4 regions of the Clostridium kluyveri DSM 555 genome follow, and region 1 is predicted to be linked to each of the others. Evidence: riboswitches for the same ligand, from Rfam matches in the RefSeq annotation. Region 1 holds a riboswitch; each other region holds the start of a gene.
What was found. A riboswitch is a leader RNA that binds a small molecule or an ion and turns the genes downstream of it on or off. The one in region 1 is predicted to bind S-adenosylmethionine.

Region 1 (5,906 bases):
AATCCTACTACTAAAATAAGTGATATTGAAGAAATATCTAAAATTGTAAAATCTATTGGAGCGCTATTGAGTGTTGACAGCACTTTTGCATCTCCATTTCTACAAAGACCTCTACAGCTTGGAGCTGATCTTGTCATACATAGTTTGACAAAATATATAAATGGACATGGAGATGCCATGGGAGGGGCAGTAATCGGTAAAAAAGAACTTATAGATAAGATAAAACGTGAGGCCATGGTTAATCTTGGAGGGACAATAAGTCCTTTTAATGCATGGCTAATTATGCGTGGAGTTGTAACTCTTCCGCTGCGTATGAAACAGCATAGTGATACTGCGCTAGAGGTTGCCGAATTTCTTGAGTCCAATCCAGTTGTAAAGTTTGTAGCATACCCAGGACTGGAAAGCCATCCACAGCATAATATTGCCAAGAAACAGATGAATATGTATTCTGGAATAATTGCTTTTGCGCTTAAAGCAGATGTAGATACCCACAATAAATTTATTAATTCACTGAAATTGATTACCCAGGCTGTTTCACTAGGGCATGACGAAAGTTTGATTGTCTATACCGGACCAAATGATGAGAGAATTAATTTTTATCCAGAGCAGTTTAGAGAAGGATACATTAGATTTAGCATAGGACTGGAAAGTGCCAGTGACATAATAGCAGATTTAAAACAGGCATTAAAAAAATGCGGATTACAGTAATTGGTAAATGATAATTATAATAAATAGGAGCAGATTTAATTTTTATATAAATCTTGCTCCTATTTATTATAATGAGATATTATTAGAGTTTATTTAAATCATAAGGTGTTTCCTGATATACATAATAATTAAGCCAGTTTAAAAATAGCAGGTTAGAATGGCTTTTCCAATTTGATAAAGGCGTTTTATCTGGATTATCATCTGGAAAATAATTTTGAGGTATATCTATAGGTAAATTTAGTGCTATATCTCTCTCATATTCTGATTTTAATGTTAAAGTATCATATTCAGGATGTCCAGCAATAAAAATCTGACGTCCACCTTTTGTAGCTACTATATAGACACCGGCTTCTTTGGATTCAGAAATTATTTTTAGTTCAGGAACTCTTTCAATATCCTTTCTTTTTACAAAGGTATACCTAGAATGTGGTGCATAAAATATATCATCAAAACCTCTAAAAAGTTTAATATTGGCTTCGTTTAAAGTATGAGAGAAAATACCGGATATTTTTTGTTCCAGAGTATATTTTGGAATTTTAAAGTGATGGTAAAGTCCAGCCTGAGAGGCCCAGCATATATAAATAGTGGAATAAACATTTCGGGTACTCCAATCCATAATTTCAGTTAATTCTTTCCAATAATCAACATCTTCAAATTCAAATTTTTCTACAGGTGCACCTGTTATTATCATACCATCAAATTTTTTGTCTTTTATCTCTTCAAAGGTTTCATAATATTTAATTAAATACTCTGCAGGAGTATTTTTTGAATTATGAGACTTTAAATACATTAAAGATATATCAACTTGTATAGGTGAATTACTTAGCAATCTTAAAAGTTGTATTTCAGTAACGGTTTTAAGGGGCATTAAATTTAATATAATTATATTAAGCGGTCTTATATCTTGTCTTACTGCATGATTTTCATTCATAACAAATATATTTTCAGCCTTTAATACTTTAGAAGCTGGAAGATTGTTAGGTATATTTATTGGCATAAAATCCCTCCTTAAATTATAATAGTTTTAGTGGCAATCAAATAAAAATCTTATTATTCAAATTTCAATTTTGGAGTTAAATAAATAAAAGTTATTTTTCTGTAAGAAAAATAACTTTTATAATAAACTAATTTAAAACTATTTTCCTTATCTCTCAGAAATAATCTGCTGGAATTAACACCATACATTTTAATAAAATGTTGGTTGTCGGGTTTCATAGGGCCAGTCCCTCCACCGCTCTTGATAAGATTTAATTTGATTTTACACTATATTCTATACTAAAAGCTTATTTTTGTCAATAACTTATTTTGAATGAAAAGTACTTCATTTAAAGGCCTGATTCTCTAAATTTGTGCTCTGAAATTTCTATCAAATTATGCAAGGGTCGTTTTAGAAGTGATAGAAGTAAAAATACACAGGAAAAACCAGCTATTGCTATAAGATCTTTATATACATTTTCCCATAAGGGACCACCAATGGCTTCTCTGAATCCTCTTATGGCATAAGTGAAAGGCCAAAAAGGCGCAAGTGTACTAAATATTTTTGGAAGAGTTTCTATAGGATAAATTCCTCCAGCCCCCGCAATTTGAAAAACCATAATTATTACCGCAATGGCTTTTCCTATGTTGCCCAATATGGATGCCAGTGTATATATTATAATAGTAAATGTAACACTGCAGGCTAGGGATATCAGTATCATAAGCCCCATACTCTGAGGGTAAACTTTTAGCAAATAAACATCCCCTAGTATAGTAATAATAGTTTGTATGAAAGATAATATTAAAAATAGAGCTAATTTTCCAAAATATTTATGTGTTACTGTCAGTTTTTTGTTATCGTCAAAATCCTTGCAGTGAAAAGATAATATAGAAGACAATAGTAGTACCCCTACCCATATTGCCAATGTGGTATAAAAAGGAGTTACTGCATATCCAAATAATCCTGAATTATAAACCTCAATATTTTTTATATTTATGGGAGATGAGAGTAAATTTGAAAGTTCATCCGGGTTTTTCTCCATAAAATCTATTATTTCATTTAAATTTTCTTCATTTAAATTTTCCATCTTAGAGCTTAATTCATTTAGTTTACTTTGAATATCTTCTAATTTCTTATTTAAATTATTAGTCTGGCTAACTGAAGCCTTACTGCTTAATATTTCAGAATTGGCCAAAGTATTTAATTGTGGAACAAGGACTTTTGTGGATTCCAGTATGAAATCTATATTATTTAAACTATTTGTTAAGTTGTCTGTGGCAATGTCTATTGACTGATAAGTGTCCAGATAAAAAGCGTTGGATAGAGAGACAACATTCATAGATATTTGGTTGCTTAAATTAGAAAGTTCATTTATAACTGAAGTAATATTATCTTCAGAGGAATTACTATTAATTAAAGATTTTAATCTATTTAAATATGTTTTTTCAGTTTGTACTGAATTTTTTAGTGTATTAAGTGAATCTATAAGTTTACTTGCACCTTTATTAGGGAGAAAATCATTAATGAAATCCAGAATCTCAAGGGTATTGTTAATTTTTTTAATGAGGGAGTTATCCAGATTAATTAATTGATTTATTACAGTAATATTTAAATTTGAACCAATATCTATCTTGTTTATGTTATTTAAATTTGTTAGAAGATCCTGTATTTGATCATTTAAGGATTGAATTTCATTTATGTCATTATTTAAATTATTTTGTGTTGAATTTAAGGTCTGTTTGGTAGACAAAACCAATAATTTGCTTTGTGCTAAAATATTTTGAACACTATTTATTTGCTGTAACAACTTAGGAAAATCAGATTTCTGTGCGTTTAAATATTTTTGTAATTCTTCTGAATTAGTATTTATTTCTGATATGTATTTTTTTATGTCATTTATACTAGAAACAGTTTCAGGAATAGTATCCTTTAGTTGTATAATTTGGGGCTTATCTGTTTCTAAATCCTTTCCCAAGGAGTTTAATTCCTTAAAAACCTCCTGGCTGGCTGTTTTTATAAAATTACTTTTTATTTTGTTTATTAAGTTGGTTTTTGCAGAGTCTGTAATTTTAGTGGCTACAGCGTTTAATTTTTCATTAGATCTATATATAATGTTAGGCTTTTCAGGACTTTGTGTTGTTACGGTTAGCATTTTGCTGGAAAAGTCCTGTGGTATTTCAATTAATGCATAATATTTACCTGTATTCAATCCGTAATTTCCCTGCCATTCATCTATGAACACCCAATCAAGAGTTGTATTCTTTTTTAACTCTTTAACAACTTCATTGCCTATGTTTATATTTTTATTGTTGAAGGTACTTCCGCTGTCATTGTTAACTACAGCTATGGGAAGTCTTCTGGTGTTGATTTCAGCATAGGGATTCCAAGAAGCTTTTATGTTAATCCATGCATAGAGAGAGGGCAAAATACAAAATCCTAAAATTACCATAAATACTGAGGGATTCTTTATTATATTGATTAAATCTCTTTTTAAAATTTTAAATATGGTTTTCATATACTACCTCCAAAGCTGACCTATTCTCCTATACCTGAATCTTTGAATTTTACTTGAAATTTATGAATTTTATTATGTAGTGGCTCTTTAAGGAATAAGCCAATTAATATAAAAAATATTGAAATTAAAATTAATACTACAAAATCTAAAACTACAGTTGATATAAGGGGACCTGCAACAGCCTCTCTAAAACCACTAACAGAATAAGTAAATGGAAATAGAGGCTGTAGTATTCTAAAGATCAATAATTGAAGCTGTATAGGATAAGTGGCACCGCTTCCTGCTATCTGTACTATGAGAAAAATAATAGAAATAGCTCTCCCGAAGTTACCTAGTATAGATACCAATGTATATACTATTACTGTAAATGTAATGGCTGAAACAAGTGCAACCATTATCATGAGAAAAACATTTACCATTTGGACCTGTAATAAAAATTTGTCTCCCAGTGTAACTATAATACCTTGTATTGCACCTAAAGCTATAAAAGTCAGCAATTTGCCTAAATATTTTTCTTTCAAAGTAAGATTACCACTCCCCTTAAAAGGGGTTACATCTACTCTTAATAGTGTTACAAGCATAATGGAACCTACCCACATGGCAAGAGCCGTATACATAGGGGCCATGGATGAACCAAAGTTAGAAACGGTATATATATTTTCTTCCTTTACGTTAAAAGGGCTTGATATAAAATCTCCCATTAACTCAGGATTGTTCTGTAGTATAGTAATTATTTGTATTATATCGTTGTTTGTAACCAGTTTTAATTCATTGCTTAATTTATTTATATTGTCTTTAAATTGAAGCAATCTATTGTTCAATTTGCCGGATTCAGCAGCAACTAATTCACTTCCATGAATTAAAGTATCCATGGCATTATCGCCCTGTTTGTTAAAATCCTGAACAGATTTTAGTATTGAAGAAGTATTATCTGTATAGTCAGTAATTTCTTTAGCTATTGAATTTAATGCATTTCTTGTGTTTTTATTATATTCATTTTGAGCATCTATTAGCTGGACTTTCAGATTTGTTATGTTATGTGACATAGAATTTAGCATATCTTCATTAATTTGATTAGTATTAGTAAGTTCTTTTTGTAAGCTTTTTATATTATTTTTTTCATTTTTTAAGGACTTTTGTATAGTATTTAAAGACTTTAATAGATTCGATACTTTGTCAGTGCTTTTAAAATCATTGATTTTTTCTAAAAAGTCAATAATTGGGTCAATTTCATTGATCAATATGTCAATTTCATAACCAATTTTATCTACAGTGGAGTTTATACTTGAAGAATTTGATTCTGAAATTAAAGAATTCAAGTTTTCTATTAAAGCTTCAGTTCTATAAATATCACTTTTGGCATTTTCAAGATTTATGGCAATATTATCAAAGGCATTATTTAGTGAAGGCTGGATGGAGTTTATAAAGTCCTTATTATTATCATTGTTTTCTGATAAAATATTTATTCCTGAATTCATCAGAGGAAAAGTAGTTTTTATTTCATTTAATATGGGGGTTAAGTTACTTGAATTATTTTTTATATTTCCAAGAACATAGGTTATAAGATCCATATTGTCATTTAATTTTATAATGTTATCTTTTAAATTTATAATATCTTCTTTGTTTTTATCTGCATCTTCTCCAATAGTATTTAAAAAGGAGAAAATGGTTTTATTAACAGAGTATACAAAATTAGATTTTACTGAA
Region 2 (5,906 bases), 210 kb from region 1:
ATTAGCACATATGGTGGAAGAAGGGTGAATTATTATGGATTTAGTATCACCTATATTTGTAAGGTTTAAAATAAGCTTTAAATTATCTAGAAATTTAAAGGCTTTTTCTTTACTTCCAAGCCTGAAAGTTAAAATACCTCCACTTCCATTTGAATAATATTTTTTTATTAAATCATAGTATTTTGAGTTTTCAAGACCCGGATAATTTACATCAGTTATTTTACTATTTTGCATTAAATGTTCAGCTACAGTTAAGGCATTTTTACAATGTTCCTTCATTCTAAGAGAAAGAGTCTCTATTCCCGTAAGATTTAAAAAAGCATTAAAAGGGGATAGGGCAGGACCTATATCTCTTTCTATGGTATCTTTTAACTTAGCTGTAAAGGCCATTTTTCCATATTTTTTAGTATAAGGTCTAAAATTTTCATATTTTAAATCCATATATTTGTTACTGCCGCCATCTACTATAATGCCTCCTATGGAATTGGAAGTACCATTTATATATTTTGATGTAGAGTGAATTACAATATCTGCTCCATATTCCAGAGGTTTTACAAGGTAGGGAGTAGTTATTGTAGAATCTATCATTAAAACTATATTATTTTCTTTGCAAATTTTAGATACAGAGTCTATATCCAAAACATCTAATTTGGGATTTCCTATAGTTTCAGCAAAAACTAACTTAGTATTTTTATTTATAGCTTCTTTTAAAGTTGCTTTATCTATATTTTCTAAAAATCTTACCTTTATACCTAATAATTTTAAATTTCTTATTAATGTATAGGTTCCTCCATATAAACTGCTGGAAGCAATTATTTCATCTCCAGGTTCTACTATGTTCATTATTGAAATATAGATGGCACTCATACCAGAGGCAGCAGAGGTGGCTATTAAACCATTTTCTATACTGGCAATTCTTCTTTCAAAAGAAGTAACTGTGGGATTTGATATTCTTGTATAGGAATATCCCATTTCCTTGCCTTTAAATATATTTTCCAGCTTTTTTGCACTAGTATGGGCATAGGCATTTGATAAATACAAGGGAACATTGGTAGCACCTGTTGCATCTGTTTTTAAATTTCCGTGTATAAGCTTAGTATTGAATTTCATAGTTTCACCTCAATTCATTACAACTGACATAATCAAATATAATTATGTCAGTTGACTGACTGTGAATTTGATATTATTTTTCTACAACTAAAAGATTATAACCTTCATAATTCCTATCTATGGAAACTATCTTATGTCCTTCTTTTTTTATGCTCTCCGGCACATTTTTTATTGGATCACCATCGTCTATATAAAATCCTCTTTTTTGTCCTGGTTTAATTTTGGATAACTCAATTTTAGCTTTTACAAAATTCATAGGACATTTTATTCCTCTAAAATCGATGATTTCATAGTCCTTTTTTTCTTCAGGTTGTTTTCCATCGTCAAATGGTGTATATTTCTGTTCTTCCTTAGGAAGAGTTATTTCCAGCTTCCCATTTAAGGATTCATACATAGACTCAACTTTTTTATATAAATATTCTATTTCAGAAAATTTATCAGATATATTTTCTAAATCTCCAAGTTTGTAATCTATAAGATTTTCAAATAGTTCTTTTATTGAAGATTTAACATAACCTGTGTATATAAAAGCTTTTTCAAATTCTTTGAATATTTCCCTAGGTTTATTTGTATCTATTCCTCTAAGTACCAGAAGGGTTCTCGCAGAAGATACAGCAGAAGAATATAAATCCTGTTGGTTTTCAGATTTTTTATATTTAGCAAGGGAAGATTTAGCATTTGATAAATCAAGTTTAATTACATCCATTACTCCGCTGCTGCATTCTCCAGGACCTCTGTTTTTCAAGGAGAATTTTTCACAGGCTCCAAAATCAAAGAAAATATCTGATTCACTAGTAAATTTTTCTATGTGGCTATATTTTTCTATTAATTCTTTTATATCAGAAGATTTATCAGCTAAAAACTCATAGAAGTCATCATGATTTGAATTAACTTTTAGTTTTGATAGCTCATGAAGAAATTCAGGAACTTTTTTAGCTGGAATATCTCCAAAGGCATCTCCCATTCTGGCACATCCTGAACCGACTTTTCCCCCTAGAGAAACAGAGTACATAGGTATAAGTCCTCCTTCGGTTCTTCTAGCTCTTCCATGAAGTCCTATCTGTCCTTTTTCATGTTGGGCACAGGAGTTAGGACATCCTGATATATATAATCTTGGAAGAGAGGATTTTATTTCTGGAGAAGTATTTTTAAACTCTTCTTTTATGGCAGTTAAGAGATTTTGTGAAAGACAAAGGCCTAACTGACATGTGGAAGCTCCAACACAGGTGAGAGAATTATCTATATTATAAATAGAAGTAAAATCTTTAATTATATCGATTAATTTTTCAGCATCATTTTCTTTGAGATCTCTTATAAAAAATCCCTGAGTATTTGTAACCCTGATTGAGGTTTCATAATTTAAGTTTTTAACAAAGCCAAGTATAGCATCTAAATTATCTGTACTTAAATGACCGCTTTGTGGATGTATATAGACAGAATAATATCCTGACTGTTTTTGAGGAAATAATATATTTTTTAATTCTTCAGATACAGCTGCTTCTTTTACTATATCTGCCGAGGTGCTTAATATAAACTCATTTTCATCTACATCTACATCTAGATTTACAGATGACTTTAATTTATCTACTTCTTCGTTAAATAATTGGATGAATTTTTCCTGTCCAAGTCTTTTAACTATAAATCTTATTCTAGCTTTGTTTTTATTGGTTCTGTCTCCTTTCTTTTCAAAGAGATTTTTCATGGCCTGTATATAGTAGAGAATATCCTTTGCTTCTATAAAATCCCCTAATTTCAGGGATACTGAGGGGCTTCCTCCAAATCCACCGCCTCCATACAATTCAAATCCTTTTTTATTATTCAATATTTTAGCTATAAATCCAAGATCCGATACTGTAGCATTTGCGGTGTCTTCATTACTATTTGAGAAAGCTATTTTGTATTTTCTAGGAAGATTCATTGTAGTTGGATCTTTTATTAAATAATTAGTAGCAGCTTTTACATAAGGAGTTACGTCAAATACATCATCTAATGAAACACCGGAAAGAGGGGAACATGCTATATTTCTTACAGTATTTCCTCCAGTACCTTTTGTAATAATTCCCACTTCTATAAGGGATTTCATTATAGGGTATACACTTTCTAAATTGATACTTTGAAATTGAATATCCTGTCTTGAAGTAAATCTGATTTTACCCTGGGAATATTTTGCACCAAGTTCACCTATGCACTTAAATTGTTCTAAGCTTATAACACCACCGGGTATTCTTGTTCTTACCATATAGGTTTCCTTTTCTCTTTGTTCATATACTCCCATGGAAACTCTAAAAGCCTTGAATCTCAAAGGGTCTATTGTAGCTAGTTTATATTGTTCTGATTTATCTTTAATGTCTTCTATAGATTTATAGTTTTCTTCATTTATAGCTATCATATAAATATCACTCCCACTAATTTACTTTTTGAAAATGTGAAACTATCTTATAGTATAGTTTAGTTTTTCCACATTTTTGTCCTTATCTATTTTAAATAGATTAAATACGTGCTCAGGTTTTTCAAGTGATAAAATTCCGTATAATATTTTAGTATCGAAAGCGAGTCTTTTATCTTCTTCAGAAGGTCTGGAGGGAGAATAAGGATGTGAATGATAGTTCCCGATGATCTTAAGCCCTGCATTCCTTATAAATCTTAAAGCATTAAACTGTTCTTTGGGATCCATAGAAAAGTGTTCACTGCTTTTATCTATATTTGTTAAAGGATATATTTTTTTTATAAATATATCCTCTCCGGATATGATTCCTGACAAATATCCGCAGCATTCATGAGGAAATTCATTTTTTGCTTGTTCTACAATCTTTTCATATTCTAATTTATCTATATAAATCATATAATCACCCTTTCAACTCTCCTGTTTTTAAGTCGCAGGCTGCTTGTTCATAATCTATAAGATTTTTTATGGTAGGATGTTGTCCACATACTCCACAGTTTTCATTTTTACCTAATTTTATTTTCCTAAATTCCATAGTAAGTGCATTGTAAGTTAAAAGATATCCAGCTAAATTATTTCCAAGATTAAGTAAATATTTAATTGCTTCTGTTGCCTGAAGAGTACCTATTATCCCTCCCATAACACCGAGTACTCCTGCTTCTCTGCAGGTAGGTACTACTCCGGCAGGTGGTGGTGATTGAAAGATACATCTATAGCAAGGTGTACCATTGTTTGGTATATATGTGGTGAGTTGCCCATTAAATCTTATTATTCCCGCATGGGAAAAAGGCTTCTTAGAAAGTACACAAGCATCGTTTATTAAAAATTTAGCTGGAAAATTGTCGGTACCATCTATAATAAAATCGTAGTTTTGATCTTTTATAATGTCTAAAATATTACGAGAATCTACCAATTCATTATAGGTAATTACATTTACATCAGGATTTAAACGATTTACAGTTTCCTTTCCAGACTGAACTTTAGATTTTCCCACATCTCCAGTTTCATGTATTATCTGTCTTTGAAGATTGGAAAGGTCCACATTGTCTCCGTCTACAAGCCCCAGGGTTCCTATTCCTGCAGCTGCAAGGTACATAGCCGCAGGTGCTCCAAGGCCTCCAGTTCCAATTATGAGTATTTTGGAATTAAGAAGCTTTTCTTGACCCTCTACTCCAACTTCTGATAGTATTATATGCCTTGAATATCTTTCTATTTGTTCTTCACTATAATCCAAAAGTCCCACCACCCATAAAATACAAGAAATCTATTTTGTCATTTTCTTTTAGTACAGTAGTCGAAAAGTTAGCTCTGTCTATAAATTCATCATTTAATTGCACGGAAACCATATCTGGCATTTCCACATTTTCAATTTTTAAAAGTTCTGTTACTGTTAATCCATCCTTTATTTCTTTAGGATCTCCATTTATTTTTATGTTCATAACGTCCTCCTTGTTATTTTGATATTAAATAGCATAAGAAAATTTACACTATTTAATGTTTTAACCGTTTTGGTAAAAAGAAAATATAAACTTATCCAAAAGCTGTAATTTAGTTAACACCCTCAGCTTTTTCAAAGTGGTAAACAAGCGCTATTGCCCTCTAGATAGGTTATTTACATGAGCAAACTTCCCCCGAACTGTAAAAACTTGATAACTAAAATAAAAACCTCCTTGCCATGAGTTACAAGAAAGTCTTTCATTCAAGTTTCTCATCTGTCAAGCAAATACATGCCTGCTGGAATTAGCACCATTGAAAACAATAAGGTTGCCGGGTATCACAGGGCCAGTCCCTCTACCTCTCTTGATAAGAATTTAATATTTAATTATTTAAATACTAACATACTAACATACTTAAATTAATCCTGTCAATAATATATTTTTCATTGTTATGCTATTGACATAGCCCTAGGTTTCAGTTTATTATAGGGGTAAGTTTTTTGTATTTGATTTTTAAAGGTATGATAATTATGGTGGACAATTATAGATTATTTAAAGATTTAAACCCGGATGAAAAAAACATATTTAATTTAATTCAAAAAGATGGAGCCATGACTAAGAATGAAATCCTGCTTAGAACAGGAACGAAATTGACTTCATTAAATCGTATTATGAGTCCTCTTGAAAAAAAGCGAATTATAGTACAAAAGTGTATAGGAGAATCCACAGGAGGTAGAAAACCTATACTATATGATATAAACCTGTGCAGATTTTATATTATAGGTATAGATATATCTAAAACTCATGTACAAGTTTCCATAGTAAATTTAAGAATGGAAATTTTCTACAAGAAGAGTTTTTATGTTAATTCTTCCAATTCATATAATGAAGTTGTGGAAAAAATTGTAAGAATTATA
Region 3 (5,906 bases), 890 kb from region 1:
TCTATATTTTTTCATATTCTATGTATCAATGCAATTTATCAGAGGGCTAGAATTAGCTAATACTCCCATCCTCTTCAAGGTTGGAGATAAGCACGTCTAATGCGCATGGATAAGTTCTTCTAAGGTTCAACTGGAGATAAGCATTTTTCTATAGCAAGCTCCATCTGAACCTAAGAATTACTTGATGATTACAAACTATATTATTTAAAGAGTATGTATAATTTGGATGTTTAGTTGACCAGTATACTGGAGACTAAACTTTATGTTTTGTAAAGCAAAATTTCCTCATAGTATTTGGATTCATATAAATATGTAAAAGGTTAAATGATAATTATAAAGGAGGTATATTCTTGGGTATTAATATAAAATCCCCAGAGGTTGAAATTAGAGAATCTAGATTAGGTTCTATTACTGGCTTTGCAGGAACTGCTAGAGAGCTTTGTAATAGATCTAAAGGTAAAAGATTATGTGATAGAAGGCGCTCTTTTAGCCAATGTTTAGGATGTAATTCAGGTTATTCACTGTGTCAGCTTATTATGATACAGGATTCTGTGGTAATAAATCATGCTCCAATAGGATGTTGTGCGGATTTACCTGATTTTAATTTTACTAACAGAGTAGGACAGATTAAAAGGAATCTTCCATTAAGAAATGCAAGACTATTGAATACAAATTTAACTGAAAAGGATACTATATATGGTGGAGAGGAAAAATTAAGAAAAACTATAAAAGAAGCTTATAAAAGATTCAAGCCTAATGCAATTTTTGTTACTACTTCCTGTGCCTCGGGAATTATAGGGGATGATGTAGAAGTAGTAACCAATGAAGCGGAAAAAGAATTGGGGATACCCATAGTTTTCGTAGCTTGTGAGGGTTTTAGATCAAAAATTTGGACAACAGGTTTTGATGCAGCATATCATGCCATTTTGAGAAAAATTGTTAAGCCTCCTGTTAATAAAAGGGAGGATTTAGTAAATGTAATTAATTTTTGGGGAACTGATATATTTACAGAGTTATTTGGACGAATTGGGCTAAAGCCTAATTATATTGTACCATTTTCTACTATAGCACAGCTTGAAAAAATATCTGAAGCTGCAGCTACAGTACAAATATGTCCTACACTTGGCACATATTTAGCAGCAGGATTAGAGCAAGAGTATGGAGTGCCAGAAGTAAAAGCACCGCCTGCTTATGGACTTAAGGGTACAGATCTTTGGTTTAGAGAACTTGGCAGAGTAACGGGAAAAGAAAAGGAAGTTGAAGAATTGATAAAATCTGAAAGAGAAAGAATTGCCCCTAAACTTAAGGAGTTGAGAAGTAAATTGAAGGGGAAAAGAGTATATATTACTGCAGGTGCAGCTCATGGACATAGTTTAATAGCACTTTTAAAGGAGCTCCATATGGAAGTGGCAGGTGCAGCAATATTTCATCATGATCCTTGCTGTGATAATAAAGATCCTAGAAGTGAAAGTCTTCCTCATGTAGTGAAGAATTATGGAGATGTTAAGAATTTCAACGTATGCAATAAACAACCTTTTGAGTTAGTGAATGTACTAAACAGACTAAAACCTGATTTGTTTATAGCACGTCATGGGGGTATGGCTGCCTGGGGACCAAAGCTTGGCATACCCACATTTTTAATGGGAGATGAGCAATTTGGATTAGGATATCAAGGATTGCTTAATTATGGTGATAAAATCATAGGTGTACTTTTAACTAAAGAGTTCGTAACTAATATTGCAGCACATTCCAAGTTGCCATATACTGATTGGTGGCTTAAACAGGATCCTTATACTTTTCTGGGAGGTGATATTTGATGGATGAAATAATAGAGCAGCCTAGACATTATTGTGCATTAGGTGCACAACAATCAGTACTAGCTATAAAAGGAGCTATTCCTATACTTCATTCAGGGCCAGGTTGTGGGATTAAACTTTTTGATGGTCTTAGTGTTGATTCAGGATATCAAGGAGTAGGTTATTCTGGTGGAAGTTCTGTGCCTTGTACAAATACTACGGAAAGAGAAGTTGTGTTTGGGGGAGAGCAGAGATTAAAGCAAGTAATAGATGGAACTCTTAAGGTCTTAAAAGGGGATTTGTTTGTAGTTTTAACAGGATGTACTTCTGATATAATAGGAGATGATGTAGGGCAAGTAGTAAGTGAATATAAAGATAAAGGCATACCTATAGTTTATGCAGAGACAGCAGGTTTTAAAGGAAGTAACTTTAAGGGTCATGAGTTAGTTATTGAAGCCATTATAAATCAGTTTGTAGGTGAAAAACCAGTAAAAAAAGAAATGGGATTAGTAAATGTGTGGTCTGTACTTCCCTATCAGGATACATTTTGGTGTGGAAATTTAAGCGAGGTAAAGAAATTACTTGAAGGAATAGGGCTAAAAGTGAATATACTTTTTGGTACAGAGTCCGGCGGCGTCAGTGAGTGGGAAACAATACCACAAGCACAGTTTAATTTAGTTTTATCACCTTGGGTGGGTTTAAATACTGCTAAATTATTAGAGAAAAAGTATGGTACTCCTTATTTGCATTATCCAATTTTGCCTATAGGTGCAAAGGAAACTAGTAAATTTTTAAGAACTGTGGGGGATTTTGCTAAGCTTGATAAAGAAAAGGCGGAAGCTTTTATAAATGAGGAAGAAGAGAGATTTTACTATTATATTGATAGATCAATAGACTTTTTTATAGAATTCAGATATAGTGTGGCAGATAGATTTTCTAATATAACAGATTCTTTTTATGCCCTTGGAATTAGTAAATTTTTAACCAATGAATTAGGTATTGTTCCAGGAGAACAATATATTACAGATGATACTCCTGAGCAATATAGAAAAAGCATAGAGCATGAATTTGAACATCTCTCAAATAGCACTTCTGCTAAAGTAATATTTGAAGTAGATGGAGGAAAAATACATCAAAGGTTGAGAAAATATGAATATGGCAATCATACTCCTCTGATTTTAGGGAGTTCATGGGATAGAGATATAGTGTCAGAATTAAATGGATTTGGAATAAATATATCTCTGCCAGTGAAGCATAGGTTAGTGCTAAATAGAACTTATGTGGGATATAACGGAGGATTAACTTTGACGGAGGATATATACAGTAATATACTGGAGACTTATAAATAGTGGTATATAAAATTTATGTAGCACAAATCTGATTTATTTACTAAAAAATTATTTCAATTTTATTGACATCGTAAAGTTTAATATAATATAATGAAACTTATATAGGTAATAATTCAAAAATTTAATGAATATCCTTATCAAGAGAAACTTAGGGAATGGCCCGATGAAGTTTCAGCAACCACATTTTAATTTTATGTAAGGTGCTAAGTCCATCAGAACATAGTTCTGGAAGATGAGGTAAAGAAAAAACCTTTAAGGTCGATTCTTTTATATCTTAATCATGATATACAACCCTCTTCTTGTTTGGAAGAGGGTTTTTGATTTTTATATTAATAAGATTGTATAAAAGGGGGTACAATATAAAAATGGAGAAAAAAATTGAAAGGAAAAATCAGATTTCGGAAGAATATATAAGAAAAATAATTGAGTCATTGAAAAATATAAGCTATGGATCAATAACTTTGGTAATTCAAGATGGGATAGTGATTCAAGTGGAAACTAAAGAAAAAATAAGACTTAAATAAAAGGGTATTTGTTGATTATCGTCTAAATAAAGAGTAAAATATAATCAGAAACAATGTTGAGCATTTAGGTCGGGTATTACCCTGTTTAATTGCCGGAGTAACTTTGTGGCTGATTTTTTTTATATTTAAATATGAGTCAAATACTCGGATTTAAAGGAGAGATAAAATGTCAAATAAATTATTAGAAATAAACAATTTAAAAGTAAAGGTTGAAGATAAAGAGATATTAAAGGGAGTAAACTTAGAAGTTGGTAAAGGTAAAGTTCATGCCATAATGGGGCCAAATGGTGCGGGAAAATCTACACTTGTAAATACTATTATGGGCCATCCTAAATATAATATGACAGCAGGAGATATAATATTTGAAGGAAAGTCTATCAGTGACTTAAAAGTAAATGAAAGGGCAAGGTGTGGAATCTTTATGTCTTTTCAATATCCACAGGAGATACCAGGTATAACTGTGGAAAATTTCTTAAGAAGCGCAAAAATCTCAGTTTCTAAAAAGAAAATAGGCATTTTGGCATTTAGAAAAATTTTGAAGGAAAAATTAGAACTTTTAAGAATAGATGAAAGTTATACTAGAAGATATTTAAATGTAGGATTTTCTGGTGGAGAAAAGAAAAAAAATGAAATACTTCAGATGGCGGTACTTGAACCAAAACTCGCTATGCTAGACGAAACGGATTCGGGACTTGATATAGATGCAGTGAAAATAGTATCAGAAGGAGTAAGCAAGCTTATAACAAATGAGAATTCTATACTTATAATTACCCATCATAATAGTATTTTAGAGTATTTAAAACCAGATTATGTCCATATACTTGTAGATGGAAAAATAGTTGAGACTGGGAATGCATCTTTAGCTGAAGAAATAGAGAAAAGCGGATATGATAAATTTAAGTCTTTGGTATAGTTTACTGCTTAATAAGAGAGGTGATCCTGTTGAAAAAAAATAAGACTTATATAAAAGATATAATAAGAAGTATTTATGATGTAAAGAACAAAGATAAATCTGTTTATAAAACGGATAGAGGGCTTACAAAGGAGATAATAGAGGAAATATCTCATGAAAAAAATGATCCAGCTTGGATGAGGGAATTTAGGCTTAAGGCTTTGGAGATATATGATAATATGTCAATGCCATCTTGGGGACCTGATTTAACAGATCTAAATATGGATAATATAGTTGCCTATGTAAGACCAGATACTGACATAAAACATAATTGGAGAGATGTTCCTAAGGATATAAAAAATACTTTTGATTTGCTGGGTATACCTAAAGCAGAGCAAAAATCACTAGCAGGAGTGGGTGCTCAATATGATTCTGAAGTTGTTTACCATAATGTAAGTGAGGATTTGAAAAAACAAGGTGTACTATATATGGATATGGAAACAGCCATAAGAGATTATGAAGAATTGGTCAGACCTCATTTTATGAAACTTGTACCTCCAACGGATCATAAATTTGCTGCACTTCATGGAGCGGTCTGGTCTGGTGGATCTTTTGTATATGTTCCACAGGGAGTGCAGGTTGATATTCCGATTCAATCTTATTTTAGGTTAAATGCCCCAGGAGCGGGACAATTTGAACATACCCTTATAATAGTTGAAAAAGGAGCGAAAATTCATTATATAGAGGGCTGCTCTGCACCTAAATATTATGTGAATAATCTACATGCAGGTTGTGTAGAAGTTTATATAAGAGAAGGAGCTTCATTAAAGTATAGTACCATAGAGAATTGGTCCAGAAATATGTATAATTTAAATACAAAAAGGGCAATAGTAGATAAAAATGGTCATATAGAATGGGTAACAGGCTCCTTTGGCTCTAAAGTGTCAATGCTGTATCCTATGAGTATATTAAAAGGCGAAGGGGCAAAATGTGACTTTACAGGGATAACTTTTGCAGGTGCTAATCAGTATTTAGATACAGGTTCAAAGGTAGTTCATGCAGCGCCAAATACTACATCTACTGTAAATTCAAAGTCCATATCTAAAGATGGAGGTGTTGCTATTTATAGAGGACTTTTAAGTTCTACAAAAAATGCAGTTAACTCAAAATCAAGTGTATCTTGTGAATCACTCATGTTGGATAGTAAGTCCAGATCAGATACCATACCTGTTATAAATGTATCCAATAATAATGTAGACATAGGACATGAAGCTAAAATAGGAAGAATAAGTGAGGATGCTATTTTTTATCTTATGAGTAGAGGACTCACAGAGGAAGAAGCAAA
Region 4 (5,906 bases), 1.7 Mb from region 1:
GATAACATTGAACCCCCACCCCTATTTGTGCCTTAACCGATTCTGGATTTATGGCAAGCAAAGGTAAAAGTCCATGGGTAGCAGAGCTGGCTAACACTTCTAAGTACCCCAGTCTATGAAACTTTCTAAAGGCATTCATTATATTGTAATCATAATTTTTGTAAACACCTAATATTTTACAAAATCTTTCATTATAAAACTTGGCAAGTACAGCAAGTTCTTTATTATATTTTGTTCTCTTTATCTCCTTTTCAGAGAGCTCTATAGATTTTTTTAAATACTGTAAATATCTTTTATTTAAATATTCATCTTCTAACATAGTCATTAAAGTAGGTGTTATAGACATAGTTATCTTAAAATCTACATGATCTTTTATAAGCTTATCATATATACTTATAAGTGGTATATAACATTCACTGATACCTTCAAATAACCATCTTTCCTCTAGTGGATCTTTTAAATCTGGATGTCTTATAAAAGGCATATGACTGTGAAGTATAATTGAAATATATCCTTTAGTCATTTTAGCCCTCCTCTAGAAGAAGTTAAACTATATTTATTCTCTAACTCTTCCATATATTTATCTATAAATTTATTGTATCCACCTTCATCCTTGAATATTAATTCTGGATATTTAATTTTTTTTTCCTCTCGTAAAGTTATTAGAAAACTCTTTCTTTAGATTGGATATATCAGTTTGAGAAACATCCAGAAAATAAAGAGAATTATCTAAAGACTTGCTGTTCCTTGGAGTTGTTACTGTATTTGAAACTGCAAATTCAACAAATTTGTTACCTGATATAATTCTGCCCAGCTTTACAAAAAGATCCATATCATCCTTTTCAATATCTATATACCAGCTATCTGCAAAGGGGTCTACCAATATTGTCTTTATATTCTTACCTATTCCATTTTCTACAGAATAAACCTTTATAACTGGTTTTGAGTTTATCCATAGTGCTTCTCCATATCTATCTTCAAATTCTTTTACTGTCATAGATGATACATTATAATAACAAAATATTCTATGAGAATTTTGAACCATAAGCACTAAAGAAGTTTTTTCATCACCTCTCAATGAATTCACTCCCTTCATTAATAATAATTACATTATACCTATAAATTCCAAATATGTCACTTATAAATTAAAATATATGTCCTAAAATTTTATAATTCTTTTAACATTCATATGAAAAAAGCATGTTACAAGCAAATTCCTGGATCTAAGAATCCCTTGCTTCATCTTCACATACATCAATCCATTGTCCATCTACTAGTTCTTTAATTTGTTGTGGATTTATCTTAAGAGCAAATTCCTTTGAGCCAGCTGCAGGATATACATATGGAAAATTCTCTACAGAAATATCTATGTAAACTTTTAAAGATTTCTTTAAGCCAAAAGGACATAGTCCCCCTACAGGGTGACCTGTATTCTCTAAAACTTCATCATGATTTAACATTTTAGCTTTAGTTTTAAAAATCTTTTTAAATTTTTTATTGCTAACTCTTAAATCTCCTCTCATAACTATAAGTATATCTTCATCCTTAATCTTAAAGGCCAAGGTTTTTGCTATATATTTGGGGTCTGTATGTATAGTCTCCGCTGCCTGCTGTACAGTGGCGCCACTGTCTGGAAGCTTAAATACAGGATTCTCCAAATTTCTATTTAAAAAGTAGTTAACGACATTTTCTACACTCATCTTTAATTCCTCCAATTTTATTAAAATTTCTTATTATAAGCTTTAAAAATTAAAATTTTAAAAGCCCCCTGCAGATAAGCTACAAGAGGTTTTACATACTTCTTCATTTTTCTTATCTCTCAGGTAATACCTGCTGGAATTAGCACCTTAAATATTCAGGTTGCCGGACATCATAGGGCCAGTCCCTCCGTCTCTCAAAATAAGAATTTTACTATTTAATTTCATACATGATAACAAAACAACAAATATTTGTCAACATCAATGCTGCTAATTCGCACAAAAAAGGAGCTCTATATAAACTCCCACAACTTATGTAGTAATAAAAATATTCCGCTATTAAATATATTCATTATAATAACTTTTCTACCTCTACGTCATAGTTTCCATCAGGTGATATAACTGTTGCCTTATCTCCCACCTTTAATCTAAAAAGAGCTTTTCCCAAAGGGGATTCTATACTTATCCTCATATTTTTAACATCTGATTCCACAGAACTTACCAGTGTTACTTCTTCAACTTCGTCTACATCATAAAATTTTACTAAAGCAGTCCTATTTATATCAAACACATCTGTTTCCAATGAGCTCTCTATTATTACAGCATTTTTAAGTTGATATTCAAGTTCTTGTATTCTAGTTTCAGTCATAGATTGATCCTCTTTAGCTGCACTGTAATCAGCATTTTCACTAAGGTCTCCCTGTGCCCTAGCAGCTTTTAATGCAGCTTTTATTTCTACTCTTTTCACCGTTTTTAAATACTCTAATTCTTCTTCCAGTTTTTTCTTACCAGCTTCCGTCAAAATTACATCTTGCATAAAACTCACCTACATTCCAAATTTTATAAGTTTCTATTCTATAAATCATGAAACTTCTACAAACTTAAAAACCTTTATACAGTTATTTACTTTACTATTTTATTATAAGATATATAAAAATAAATAACAAGTGAAAGGCAAATAAAGTAGGAATAGTTTAATTCCTGCTTTACCTTACAATTATGGATTATTTTAATATGCTCTTTAAATTTTACTCTGCAGTAGAGATAGGCTTAATTGAAAATTTATCTAAAATAATTTCATTTTATCAACCTACATGCTTATAGTGGGTAACCTATATTGTAGAATAGAATTAAAATTATATCTTTTTAGAATAATCTACTAATGTATTGGCAATAATTTAAAGTATTATTTTAAAGATATACTTTATGCATCTTTAAATAAAAAGGAGGATTAAAAAATGTCAATGCCAGCTCACATAGGCATAATTCCAGATGGAAATAGAAGATGGGCACTGAAAAATGGTATGGCAAAGGAAAATGGTTATAATTTTGGTTTAAAACCTGGTATAGAGTTATTTAAATTATGTGAAAAATTAGGCATAAAAGAATTAACTTATTATGGGTTTACTACAGATAATACGAAACGTCCTGCCCCTCAAACCAAAGCATTTACTAGGGCCTGTATAGAAGCTGTAAAAATTTTATCTAAAGAAAATGCTTCTCTTTTAGTAGTAGGCAATTCAGATTCTCCTATGTTCCCTAAATCACTTCTTCCTTATACAGTCAGAAAAAAGTTTGGAACAGGAGGAATAAAAATTAATTTTTTAGTAAACTATGGTTGGGAATGGGATTTAAGTAGTGTAAAAAATCTTGGAACTACAAACAGAACTTCCATAATGTGTAATCTTAATTCCAGTGATATAACTAGAATAGATTTAATTATACGCTGGGGAGGACGAAGAAGACTCAGCGGATTTCTTCCTGTTCAATCAGTATACTCAGATTTTTATATGATAGAGGACTACTGGCCAGATTTTAAACCTGAACATTTAATGCAAGCTCTTAAATGGTATAGGCATCAGGATATAACTTTGGGAGGATAGATATCCGAAAAGATCAATTTTTAAGAAGGCGGGGATATTGGCTGATTCTATCATTTGAATAAATTTTTCCACTTATATGTTATGATTTTTTGAAGATACTATATATGAGGTGATAAAAATCATGCCAAAGAATAAAGAAAAAATTAAGCAGCCAATTGTAGAAAATCACCAAACAGCCTCCTGGGCAAATATATATAAAACCAAGCCAACTTCAGAAGTACCCCTACCAAATAAAGTAGAAGTTGAAAATGCTAAAGAATGGGTAGACAGTAATGAAAAATAGATTAAAGGCCGTATTAAAGCGGCCTTTAATCTATTTTTACATTTCAGATAATTTTTTATATATTCCATATCTATCTGCAGCATTTCTTTCTGCAAGGCTGAAAAGACCTTCCGCCCTTTCTGGAAAAATATTTTTCAATGAAGAAAATCTCACTTCTCCATCTATATATTCTTTGAAAGAAGCTTTTGGTTCTTTAGAATCTAAAACAAAAGGATTTTTACCTTCCATTTTTAGAGCAGGGTTAAATCTATATAAGTGCCAGTATCCACACTCCACTGCTTTTTTCTCTTCAGCCATGCTAGTTCCCATCCCTGTCTTTATACCATGATTTATACATGGTGAATAAGCTATTATAAGAGATGGTCCTTTATAATTTTCAGCTTCTACTATTGTCTTTATAGTATGATTCATATTAGCGCCCATGGAAATCTGAGCTACATATACATATCCATAACTCATTGCCATAAGTCCTAAATCTTTCTTTTTGGTCACTTTACCTGAAGCTGCAAATTTTGCTACAGCACCAGTCTGAGTTGCTTTAGAAGACTGACCTCCTGTATTTGAATAAACCTCCGTATCCATTACAAATAAATTCACATCTTCTCCTGAAGCCAATACATGATCTACACCCCCAAATCCAATATCATAAGCCCATCCATCTCCTCCCACTATCCAATGGGACTTTTTAGCCAAATAATCCTTCTTGTCAATTATTTCTTTTAATATAGGATCTTTTGAATGATCATAATTTTCAATGGCCTTTACTACTTTATCTGAAGCTATTTTGGATAAGCCACCCTCTTCCATGGTACTTACCCATTCATTAAAGGCCCCTTTTATATCATCATATTTACAATCTCTTAAGTAAGAAGTCATGAGAAACTTCAGTCTCTCCCTCATTTGTTTTACTGCCAAAAACATACCATAGCCATATTCTGCATTATCTTCAAACAGTGAATTTCCCCAGGAAGGTCCCTTTCCCTTTGAATTTTTAGTGTAAGCTATAGAAGGTGTACTAGCTCCCCATATGGAAGAACAGCCTGTAGCATTTGCAATCATCATTCTTTCACCGAACAACTGTGTAAGTAGTTTTATATAAGGAGTTTCTCCGCACCCAGGGCAAGCTCCATTAAATTCTAGAAGAGGTTTTATAAATTGGCTGCCCTTTAATGTATTTCTACTTATTAAATCTTCCTTTGGAGTTATTTTTAATGCATAGTCCCAATTCTCTGATTCAACGTCGACTTTCTCCTCTAAAGGCTTCATAACAAGTGCTTTTCCAGGTGCAGGACATATATCCGCACAATTTCCACATCCTGTACAATCCATAGGACTTACCTGTATTTTAAAATTCAATCCATCCAATCCGCTGCCCAGAGCTTTTTTGCTTTGGAATCCCTGTGGTGAATTTTTTACTTCTTCTTCATTTAAAAGAAAAGATCTTATGGTGGCATGAGGGCAAACCATTGCACACTGATTACACTGGATGCACTTATCAATTTGCCATTCTGGTATCATTACAGCTATACCTCTTTTTTCATAGGCCGTTGTTCCAAGAGGATATACTCCATCTGCTCTATCTAAAAATGCACTTACAGGTAAATCGTCTCCTTCATTCCTTGCCATTGGTTTTTGAATATCTTTAATAAAATCTGGAGCATCACAGGTTTCACTTTCATAATCCCTTGCATTTATCCAATCTACAGGTACAGCTACCTTTTTCAGAGCTTCTATGGCCCTATCCACGGCCATTTTATTCATTTCTACTATATTTTTACCTTTTCTTCCATAGGTCTTTTCCACAGATTCTTTCAAATACTTGAGGGCCTCATCTATAGGTATTACCTTAGCCAATTTGAAAAAAGCCGCCTGCATTACCATATTTATTCTTCCTCCAAGACCGATTTCCCTTGCAATTTTAACAGCATCTATAATATAGAATTCTATGTTGTTTTGAAAAATATATTTTTTCATATATGCCGGAAGTTTTTCTTCCAATTCTCTTTCCTCCCAAGGACAATTAAGCACAAAAGTGCCATTCTT

Region 2: linked by a shared signal. The riboswitch ahead of thiS (sulfur carrier protein ThiS) and the one ahead of metA (homoserine O-acetyltransferase MetA) in region 1 are both predicted to bind S-adenosylmethionine.
Region 3: linked by a shared signal. The riboswitch ahead of CKL_RS19695 (YezD family protein) and the one ahead of metA (homoserine O-acetyltransferase MetA) in region 1 are both predicted to bind S-adenosylmethionine.
Region 4: linked by a shared signal. The riboswitch ahead of CKL_RS16215 (YbaK/EbsC family protein) and the one ahead of metA (homoserine O-acetyltransferase MetA) in region 1 are both predicted to bind S-adenosylmethionine.

Annotation. Positions count from the first base shown of each region.
Region 1 covers NC_009706.1:1,708,377-1,714,282, reverse strand. The annotation lists gene CKL_RS08020 (trans-sulfuration enzyme family protein) at 1-708, shown strand, start outside; gene metA (homoserine O-acetyltransferase MetA) at 791-1,705, opposite strand; SAM riboswitch class I at 1,850-1,955, opposite strand; gene CKL_RS08010 (YhgE/Pip domain-containing protein) at 2,034-4,199, opposite strand; gene CKL_RS08005 (YhgE/Pip domain-containing protein) at 4,220-5,906, opposite strand, start outside.
Region 2 covers NC_009706.1:1,916,142-1,922,047, reverse strand. The annotation lists gene CKL_RS08890 (O-acetylhomoserine aminocarboxypropyltransferase/cysteine synthase family protein) at 1-1,110, opposite strand, end outside; gene CKL_RS08885 (sulfurtransferase TusA family protein) at 1,184-3,499, opposite strand; gene CKL_RS08880 (M67 family metallopeptidase) at 3,542-3,952, opposite strand; gene CKL_RS08875 (HesA/MoeB/ThiF family protein) at 3,957-4,787, opposite strand; gene thiS (sulfur carrier protein ThiS) at 4,777-4,992, opposite strand; SAM riboswitch class I at 5,259-5,363, opposite strand; gene CKL_RS08865 (ROK family protein) at 5,490-5,906, shown strand, end outside.
Region 3 covers NC_009706.1:821,504-827,409, forward strand. The annotation lists gene CKL_RS04050 (nitrogenase component 1) at 351-1,817, shown strand; gene CKL_RS04055 (nitrogenase component 1) at 1,817-3,145, shown strand; SAM riboswitch class I at 3,277-3,384, shown strand; gene CKL_RS19695 (YezD family protein) at 3,511-3,669, shown strand; gene sufC (Fe-S cluster assembly ATPase SufC) at 3,836-4,582, shown strand; gene sufB (Fe-S cluster assembly protein SufB) at 4,612-5,906, shown strand, end outside.
Region 4 covers NC_009706.1:3,382,277-3,388,182, forward strand. The annotation lists gene CKL_RS16205 (glycoside hydrolase family 57 protein) at 1-523, opposite strand, end outside; gene CKL_RS16210 (DUF4912 domain-containing protein) at 635-1,087, opposite strand; gene CKL_RS16215 (YbaK/EbsC family protein) at 1,224-1,700, opposite strand; SAM riboswitch class I at 1,810-1,906, opposite strand; gene greA (transcription elongation factor GreA) at 2,050-2,514, opposite strand; gene CKL_RS16225 (undecaprenyl diphosphate synthase family protein) at 2,936-3,580, shown strand; gene CKL_RS20055 (CDIF630_02480 family spore surface protein) at 3,702-3,863, shown strand; gene nifJ (pyruvate:ferredoxin (flavodoxin) oxidoreductase) at 3,900-5,906, opposite strand, start outside.